Regions from separate parts of the Sphaerochaeta sp. PS genome, predicted to be linked through region 2. Evidence: riboswitches for the same ligand, from Rfam matches in the RefSeq annotation. Region 2 holds a riboswitch; each other region holds the start of a gene.
What was found. A riboswitch is a leader RNA that binds a small molecule or an ion and turns the genes downstream of it on or off. The one in region 2 is predicted to bind cobalamin.
Positions count from the first base shown of each region.

Region 1 (3,219 bases), on a different contig from region 2:
AATCTCCATCTTCCAGCAGATGTATACAAACCGCAAGAAGAAGGCGGAAAAGGCAGAAGAGGTGGCAAGCAACGTAAGGACCTTCCCCGGCCCTAAAGGAAAGCGAAAATAGCCCTACCAAGAAATTTTAACTTCGGGAGGGTATGCCCTCCCGGAACGGAGTAACATATGATGAAAGAATTCGAAGGAAGAACTGAGCAGGAGGCAATTGCAAAGGCAATTGAAGAGCTGCATATTGAACGTGAAGACTTTGATGTGGAAATTGTCGAACCGGTACGCAAGGGACTTTTCAAGAAAAGCAATGTAAAGATCAGGATTCATTTTGACGAAGACAACAATGGCATGGATAGCGATATCTATGAATCAAGGCCCGGCGATGGCGAAGACATTGCCTTCCCTGTAAACAGTGTCCTGGAACATGACGTTTTGGTCTTCGTGGCAACCATGCTGCAGAAGATGGGATATGAGGGTAAGGTTACCATCAGTTTTCGCAAGGAACGCAAGCTGGGACTCAATATCGAAAGCGAAAACTCCAGCATCATCATTGGCAGGAAGGGCAAGAACCTCGATGCAATCCAGTTGCTTGCGAACGTGTTTGTAGGGAAGACCGAACCAGACCTGAAGATTGTCGTGGATAGTGAAAATTATCGCATGAGGCACGAAGAGCAGCTTATCCGCATGGCGTTCAAGAGTGCCGAACAGGTACGCAAGAGTGGCCGTAGCCGCTTGCTTGAACCTATGAACCCGTACGAGAGAAGACTCGTCCATACTGCCTTGACCGACTTCGGTGGGGTAGAGACGAAGAGTGAGGGTGAAGGGCTGTACAAGCAGATCCGCATCACCAGCCAGCGTGATGGCAATGCCCCGGCGATGCAGTAAGCGGGACAGGATCCAGAACGGATACCGTTTAGCGATAGAATACAATAAGATCTGTAAGGATGAGGGCGATGCTGATAGCATCGCCTTCATTGATGCACCGTGAGGATTGAAAGAATTTTCCCTATTTCGATTGACAAGCAAATGAAACGCGTCTACTGTCAGTAGTGTACAGATAGTACACAAACACTATATGTTGTGTGTATAGAGCAAGGGAAGTTGGGTGTAAAGCCCACGCGGTCCCGCCACTGTGATGGCTTTTGCCTGGAATACCCCAAGCGATCGCCTAAGCCAGGATACTTGCCTATACAGACACGCCGTCACGGAGCATGACAGAGGCGTGGAACAAGAGCAAACTCTTCTTCCCTCTTCTTGCCATGCCTCCCCAGGAGGATCAGATGCTTACACAGGTTGTAAAGCGAGATGGGCAGGTAGTATTCTGCGATGGACAGAAGATTACCATTGCAATCGAAAAGGCAGCAAAGGCTGCAAACGTCCAGGTAGATGCACAAAACCTTGCAAACAAGGTATTGCAGAACCTTGGATCCCTTCAGCAGGAACAGGTCGATGTGGAGACAATCCAGGACCAGGTTGAAGAGGTCCTTATGGCCAATGGATCGGCTTCCGTCGCCAAGGCCTACATCCTCTATAGAGAGCAGAGAAGGAAGATCCGGGAAGGGAGGGTGCTTGTCGATGCGACCACCAAGCTTTTCAAGTCCTACCTCGATGACAAGGATTGGCTCATCCAGGAAAATGCAAACACCAGGAAAAGCGTAAACGGCATGAACAACTATATCCGTGAGAGCTTTACAAAGCAGTACTGGCTCCATGAGATCTATCCGCAGCAGATCCGCGATGCCCATCTCAGTGGGGCCCTGCACATCCATGACCTGGGGTTCTTCGGACCCTACTGCTGTGGATGGGACCTACGGCAGCTCCTGACCATGGGCTTCGGTGGGGTTGAGGGAAAGGTGTCCTCAAAGCCTGCCAAGCACCTGCGATCCTTTCTTGGCCAGATAGTCAACGCAACCTTCACGACCCAGGGTGAGAGTGCGGGTGCCCAGGCATGGTCATCCATCGATACCTACTGTGCTCCCTTCATACGCTATGACAAGCTTACCTTCAAGGAGGTGAAGCAGGCTATCCAGGAGTTTGTCTTCAACCTCAATGTTCCAACCCGTGTAGGGTTCCAGTGCCCGTTCTCCAACCTTACCTTTGACCTGAAGGTGCCCAAGACGCTTGCGGAGCAGAGCGTCCTTATCGGTGGTGAGTGCAAGGACGAGACCTACTCTGAATTTCAGGCTGAGATGGACATCTTCAACCTTGCATTCTGCCAGGTGATGTGTGAAGGTGATGCCTCGGGCCGTGTCTTTACCTTCCCCATCCCCACCATCAACATCACCAAGGAGTTTGACTGGGAGAGCGAGGTATCCGACGCCATCATGGAGATGACATGCAAGTATGGCATCCCCTACTTCTCCAACTACATCAACAGTGACCTCTCCCCTGAGGATGCCCTATCCATGTGCTGTCGTCTCCGTCTCGACACCTCGGAGCTCCGTAAGCGTGGTGGAGGACTGTTTGGTTCCAACCCCCTTACCGGATCGGTAGGTGTGGTGACCATCAACCTGCCCCGGCTTGCCTATGAGAGTGCGAATGAGGAGGTCTTCCGGACCAATCTGGTTGAGTTTGCCAACCTTGCAAAGGAGAGCCTGGAAACCAAACGAAAGGTCATCGAGCATGAGACTGCCAGGGGGATGTACCCGTTCAGCCGGCGCAATCTTGAGGCGGTGTATGAACGCGAGGGAGCCTGGTGGGCAAACCACTTCAGCACCATCGGCATCGTTGGGATGGAAGAGGCAGCACTCAACCTTCTGGGAGAAGAGGGCAGCCTTGTCACCGACGAAGGGCAGGCCTTCGCCCTAAGGACCCTCACCCTTCTCCGATCCACCATACAGTCGTTCCAGGAGGAGACCAAGCACTACTACAATCTGGAGGCTACCCCGGCAGAGGGGACAAGCTATCGTCTGGCCAAGCTCGATAGGGAGCACTACCCTGCCATCATCACAGCTGGTGTCGATGTTCCCTACTACACAAACTCCTCCCAGCTGCCGGTTGGCTATACCGATGACATGTTCGAGACCTTGGACAAGCAGGATGAGCTGCAGTGCCAGTATACCGGGGGAACGGTCCTCCACCTCTATGTGGGGGAGAGGATTGTCGATACAGAGGTAGCAAAAAGGCTTATCAGGACCATCTTCACCAAATACAAGCTACCCTATGTATCGTTGACCCCCACCTTCTCGACCTGTGAGGAGCATGGGTATCTGGTAGGGGAACAGC
Region 1 covers NZ_JAVSNJ010000007.1:51,635-54,853, forward strand. The annotation lists gene yidC (membrane protein insertase YidC) at 1-112, shown strand, start outside; gene jag (RNA-binding cell elongation regulator Jag/EloR) at 169-879, shown strand; cobalamin riboswitch at 1,053-1,199, shown strand; gene ROJ03_RS08015 (ribonucleoside triphosphate reductase) at 1,275-3,219, shown strand, end outside.
Region 1: another riboswitch for cobalamin. It lies ahead of ROJ03_RS08015 (ribonucleoside triphosphate reductase); the one in region 2 lies ahead of ROJ03_RS03535 (ABC transporter substrate-binding protein).

Region 2 (3,219 bases):
GGCTTTCACCCTCTACCAGGAAATAGTCGACAAGGACAAGGCAAACTACAGCCTGCAAGCCAAGCTGATGGAGCTTTCCCTGGAAGAGGGAGTTGTCAAGTTTGCTAAGGAGAGGGCACTCTATCTGATTTCTGTACACCAGGAGGAGGCAAGGGCCTTTACCGTCCTGGCAACTCTGGAAGGTGAAGAGAGCTGGTATGCCCTGGCAAGGGACCTCATGAAGGAAGCTTCAACACAAGGCCAAGAACAGCGCCCGACACAATCCAGATAAGCGGATGGACCTTCTTGAATTTCATCGCCAGCAAGAACAGGCCTACAAAGAGTGCTGCCTCCACATACCGTATATCGGTATGGTTGAGTAGGGTTACCGCAAACACCTTGGAGCCTGCAAAGATGATCAGGCCAATTACGGCAGCCCTCAGGCCGTAGAAGGCATCACGAACAAACGGGTTCTTATCAAACTGGCTCAAAAACCGTGCAATGATGCAGATGATGATGACACTGGGGGTAACTTCCCCGATAGTGGCTATGAGGCCGCCCAATGGACCAGCTGTGAGGTAGCCGGCATAGGTTGCCATATTGATGCCGATGGGTCCTGGGGTCGATTCACTGATGGCTATCATGTCCACGATATTCTTGGCAGAAAACCAGGTGGGTTGCGCCTCAGCCAACGAGTAGATGAACGGTAGGGTCGCAAGCCCACCTCCAATGGAGAACAGCCCGATCTTGAAGAACTCAAAGAATAGTTGGAAGAGTACCATCACCCGTTCCTCCTCTTGAATTTCTTCATCCCAAGGCCAAAGAGGATGCCCACAACCACAAACAAGATGGGGGTGATGTGCAAAAAGATGGTCCCGACCACTGTTACGCCACAGAGGACCAACGTAGGGATGTCGACAATGCTTTTCTTGTAGAGGGTTACGACCGATTGCGCTATGAGAGCACAGACTGCAACACGAATACCCCCAAAGGCCCTCTGCACCCAAACATTTCCCTCAAATTGGGTAAGGATCGAGGCTAGCAGGGTAATGAGCACCAACGAGGGTGTCACCTCCCCAAGGGTAGCGACGATACTGCCCATTACCCCACGCTGCCTGTATCCGATCATGGAGGCTGTGTTGATGGCTATGATGCCGGGGGTACACTGCCCAATGGCATAGATGTCCAAAAGGTCCTCTTCCGTCACCCACTTGCGTTTTTCGATGACCTCCCTCTGCAGCATGGGCAGCATAGCCAGCCCACCTCCAAAGGTGAGGCCTCCGACCTTCAGGAAAGAGACATAGAGCTGCCAGAGCGTTGTTTTTTCAGTTTCCATCGATCAGCCCTTCAGGAACTTGTCCATCTCCAGGCGTACCAGGGCATCACAACGCTCATTGCCCTCTATCCCAGCATGACCTTTTACCCATTTCCATTCGACGGGGAGCTTGTTGTTCAGTTCATCCAGGGCGATCCAGTACTCCTGGTTCTTGACTGGGTCTTTGGAAGCTGTTCGCCAACCATTGCGTTTCCAGTTCTTGACCCAAAGGGTAATCCCGTTCTTGACATACTGGCTGTCGGTGTGGATCACCACCTTCTCAGGTTGATAGGGAATACAGGTTTTCAGGGCCTCTATAACAGCTGTCAGCTCCATCCTGTTGTTGGTGGTAGCAGGGGATCCCCCACTACACTCTTTTTCAAACACCTCATCAGCCTTGAGGGTAAAGGCCCAGCCGCCGGGACCAGGGTTGCCGCTGCAACCTCCATCTGAATAGATCTCAATATGGTTGTACTTCATAGGAGCGATAGTATAGCAGAGCAAAAACTAGGTCAACCAGAATCACTTGACAGCTTTTGAGTACAACCGTACGATAAGATTTGCTGATGCCAAGGGAAAGGGGTACACTCCCCTGCGGTCCCGCCACTGTAATGGCTGGGAATCTGTATCATGACACTGCCAAAAGCGGGAAGTCACAGGTTCCGGGTAAGCCTTAGCCAGGAGACCTGACTCAGCAACAGTTACGTAAAGCCTACGGAGTATAGGCTTGGGTATGGTTCATGCCCATTATTCCAAAGGGGCACTTTGCACATGTTGAAACATAGAAGATCTCTCCTTTTGGTCCTGCTCGTCATAGTCGGCTTGTCCACTATCCTTACAGCACAGCCACTTATGGAGAAAAAAAATCAGGGGCCAGATACCCTGAGGATAGTAAGCCTCTCACCAAACGTAACAGAAACACTCTTTGCACTTGGTGCAGGAGACCTTTTGGCAGGACGCACTGACTATTGCAACTATCCCCAGGAAGCGGAGAAACTCCCAAGCATTGGGACCCTCTACAACCCATCCTTGGAAAAGCTCATATCCCTGCAACCTGATCTGGCAATTTCCTCGGCTTTTGTCAGTGATGAGATGCTGCAATCACTAGAGAAGGCTGGCATCGAGGTCCTTGCCCTGAACGAACAGGAAACCTTTGCCGGGACCTATTCGCTCATCAGGAAGATTGCCCAACGTGTGAACAAGGTCAAGGAGGGCGAACTGCTTATCCTGGAAATGCAGAACCAGGTCAAGGAAACAGTAGAAAAAGCCAGGCTTCTGGAAAAGAAGCGGGTCTACTTCATGGTTGATTTCGGATCCTTCGATTCCACGGCGACTGGCGATACCTACATCAGCGAGATGCTGCACATGGTGGGTGCCATCAATATTGCCCAGGATGCTACCCGCTGGACCTACAGCAAGGAGTTGCTTGTTACCAACGATCCTGACCTTATTGTCATGACTGCACGTTGGGGAGAGAGCGAAGAGGAGACCAGGGCTGAATTCTCAACCACAAAGCCCTACAGCGACCTACGGGCCACCAAGGAAGGCAATCTTGTCTTTGTTGATTCCGATACCATCAGCCGCCAGGGACCGAGAAGTGCAGAAGCCCTGGAGTTGTTGGCCAAGGCTGTCCATGGGAAAGATTGGCTATGAGGCAGCGACTGGCATTAGCCCTGTCCTTGTCGATTATCCTCCTTGGGATGATCGCCCTTACCCTCGGCCCTGCCGGCATATCACTTACTGATACATTCCTTACCCTAACTGGGCGGGCACGCCATGCATCGCAGACCTACATCATCTTCCAGCTACGGCTTCCCCGTGTTCTCACAGCCATCTTTTGTGGGGCCATCCTTGGTTCTGCCGGAGCAGTCTTCCAGGCCGTCCTTCGCAATCCCATGGCCGACCCTTTTGTACTTGGAGTCTCC
Region 2 covers NZ_JAVSNJ010000002.1:215,789-219,007, forward strand. The annotation lists gene ROJ03_RS03515 (hypothetical protein) at 1-271, shown strand, start outside; gene ROJ03_RS03520 (chromate transporter) at 216-761, opposite strand; gene ROJ03_RS03525 (chromate transporter) at 761-1,315, opposite strand; gene rnhA (ribonuclease HI) at 1,319-1,774, opposite strand; cobalamin riboswitch at 1,817-2,003, shown strand; gene ROJ03_RS03535 (ABC transporter substrate-binding protein) at 2,066-2,947, shown strand; gene ROJ03_RS03540 (iron ABC transporter permease) at 2,944-3,219, shown strand, end outside.

Region 3 (3,219 bases), on a different contig from region 2:
CTACCTTACCACCCTTTCCAACAAGCGAACTGGCTACAAAGTAACCATGTCTGCATCTGCTATGACCAGTCCAGGGACACCCATCACCTATATCAAATACACAGTCAACTGCAATGGTGTGCAACTGGTACCTTCTGGAGCAACCGCCCTTGGCCCGGTGGATGTCCTCACAGTGACAACACTCTCCTCGCTCACAGCAAGCTCGAAAGCCATTACCCTCACCATCGACCCAACAACCTACGATGCAGCAGCATCGGGGTCCTATACAGGGACCGTGACCTTTACCTTCACCGCCACGTAACACAAGCAATACCCATGCACTCTTTTCTGTAGAGAGAGGCCTCCCAGGAGGCCTCTTGCTTGTTTTTTCCCACGAGAACTATCCCACATTTTACTAAACCAACAGCGGAATTTTCTGCAGAGTTGCTACACTCCGCCCCGGAGTCCCTCCTTTTTCAGGAACCTCTACAACAATGACAACAAACACTCTTTTTCGGGATGTGTCAGAACTACCATCTCCATATGCCAAAATACAGTAATGATAGAGCAAAGGATTTCTCTACTACCTGTATCATCTTTTGCAGGATATCGTGTCTTGTCACAGGTAAGCTATAAAAAATATTTTATATATATTTCTATTATATACAATTAATATTTTCTTCTCTAATGTAGTTACCAAATTATAAAACATTTACACAAGTATTGACATAAGTTGAATTACCCCCTATCATACAGGCGTACACAGGAAAAGTGAACAGAAATCAAACTCTTGCACCAGAGTGGACATCGTAAGGAATACATATGAGAAGGACTCTACTAGCAACACTTCTACTCTTACTTATAGCATCAACATCCCTCTTTGCCGTGGAGGACTCCTTTACTGTAACCACCGGCATCACCCTCATCGGATATATGAAAGTTTCTTCAGCTGCCATTGCTGCAAACACAGTCACGGCCTATACCAATTCAGGGTCATTTGACACCCTTGGCATATCAACCAGTGGAAACCAGATCTTCAACGCATACATGACCACCCTCTGCAATAACCGAACAGGCTATGAAGTAACCATGACCGCTACTGCCATGAGCAGTACCCAAGGCAGTTCCACCACCTATATTGACTATACCGTTGGCTGTGGAACCGGCAGCATAACAACCAATGGTGCTGCTGTGATCGAGCCGGTAACCATCGTCGACATAGGGACTCTCGATGTCCTCACAGGCAATTCCGAGGCCATCACCCTCAGTGTCGATGCCGATACCTTCAATGCAGCTGTAGCAGGAGATTATGCAGGCACTGTAACCTTTTCCTTCAATGCTACCTAATATTTATTGAATCCGCGTGCAAGCGATTACCTTTTCTCAGGAGCCTCCAACCGGAGGCTCCTGCTTTGTCCATTGACCAACCTCACGCTCTTACACTAGCATGAGAGTTGCTGGATCTGGAAAAACGGAACGGGGTGTGATTCCCCGACGGTCCCGCCACTGTAATCGATGATGAACACAGATAACGCCATTGTCCTCCAGGATGAGAAGGCCTGTCAGTAAGAAGAATCGTAAGCCAGGAGACGTTTCCAGATTGAAATTCTTCGTGGTACGAGAGACAGCCCCATACTATAGGTCTAGGCATATCCTACCTCCACGAAGAAAAAGCACATCCTTTCTTTTGGAGGCCCTTCATGAAGAAGCGCGGAATCTTCTCCCTGGTCGTATTGCTTGCCCTCTCTACCCTCCTTGCAGCAACACAAACAACCACCGACATCGGAACAGCCTATGAACTCGTCATATCAGACGTAGCACTATCACAGGCTGAAACAAACAACTCCTCTTCTGTCTCTACCATCACCAGAGCCCAGATCGAGGCATACAATGTACAAACGACTGCAGAGCTCGTAAACAAGGCGATAGGGACAAACTTCAACTCCTATGGTGCATTGGGTGCTGCACAGACAGTCGTCATTCGTGGGGCAAGTTCCTCCAAGAGCCTCATCTTCCTCGATGGCGTCCTACTCACCTCAGCCCATGAAGGGACCGTAGACCTTTCCATTATACCCGTCAGCACCATTGAACGCATAGAAGTCATCAAGAGCGGCACAGGCAACCTAGGAAGGACCAATGCCATCGGGGGCATGATAAACATCATCACCAAGAGAGGCGAAGCAACAACCAAGCCCTTCTCTGTCACCGTTGAGAACGGCTCCTTCCTTCCTGAAGCCTATGGTTCTTCCGATGACAGAAACTGGCTCTCCTTCGTCGATAGCCAGAAGATCGATGTAACATATGCAAATACCCTTAAGGGAACAAACCTTGCCGCCAATGTAGGGGGTCTTGTAGCCCAGAATGCCTATACCTATGACAATGGAACCTCTGTAAAGGCCCTTAGGGAGAATGCCCAGGTCTACTCAGTAAATGGGGGCATCAACGCAAGCAGGGCCATTGGAGAGAATATTGAGGTCTCTTCCAATACCCTTGCCAACTATCAACACCTCGGGACTCCTGGTATGTATCCAACCTACTTGTCTCCTGATGATTATATGAACAACATACTCATCAGCACGAATAACACAGTCTCCTTTTCCCATATTGGTGAAACTCTGACAGATGTGAAAACTGAATTCAATTATAGGTACGGACAAACCTTCTTTCATGATGATGACGCAACTGACAGCACCCATAACAAGAACAAAGGGAATGTCATGGTTGAAGGAACCTGGAAGCTTGGGGATGCCTATAACATTGTCACAGGAACTGACTTTGCCTTCGATTATGTAGACAGCACCAATGTCGGAAAGGAGTTCCGATTCAACCCTGCCATCTACGCCCATGCAAACCTCTACCTGCTTGAAGGGGTCCTCTCTCTCCATCCAAGTGCAAACCTAGCCTACCTCAGTGACAGGGAAGCACTTTCTCCCAATGCATCCCTTGGAGCTATCTACAATCTTGGCCAGGATACTGTTTTGAAGGCAAACATCAGCTATGCCGAGAATCCACCAAATTTTAGCGACCTATATTGGCAACTGGACTCATATGGGTATAGTGGTAATAGCAATTTAAAAACTGAAAAGGGTGTGCAGGGCGAGTTTGGCTTCAGCACGAAACTTAGCCCTCTTTCCTACGAAGGCACGGTTTTTGGGAGAAATATTTATAATGCAATTATTTATGATTATACTGCAAATACCCCGAACAACATAGCACACAGTGTCTACCTGGGAACCGAGC
Region 3 covers NZ_JAVSNJ010000008.1:91,232-94,450, forward strand. The annotation lists gene ROJ03_RS08640 (hypothetical protein) at 1-301, shown strand, start outside; gene ROJ03_RS08645 (hypothetical protein) at 802-1,326, shown strand; cobalamin riboswitch at 1,422-1,593, shown strand; gene ROJ03_RS08650 (TonB-dependent receptor plug domain-containing protein) at 1,680-3,219, shown strand, end outside.
Region 3: another riboswitch for cobalamin. It lies ahead of ROJ03_RS08650 (TonB-dependent receptor plug domain-containing protein); the one in region 2 lies ahead of ROJ03_RS03535 (ABC transporter substrate-binding protein).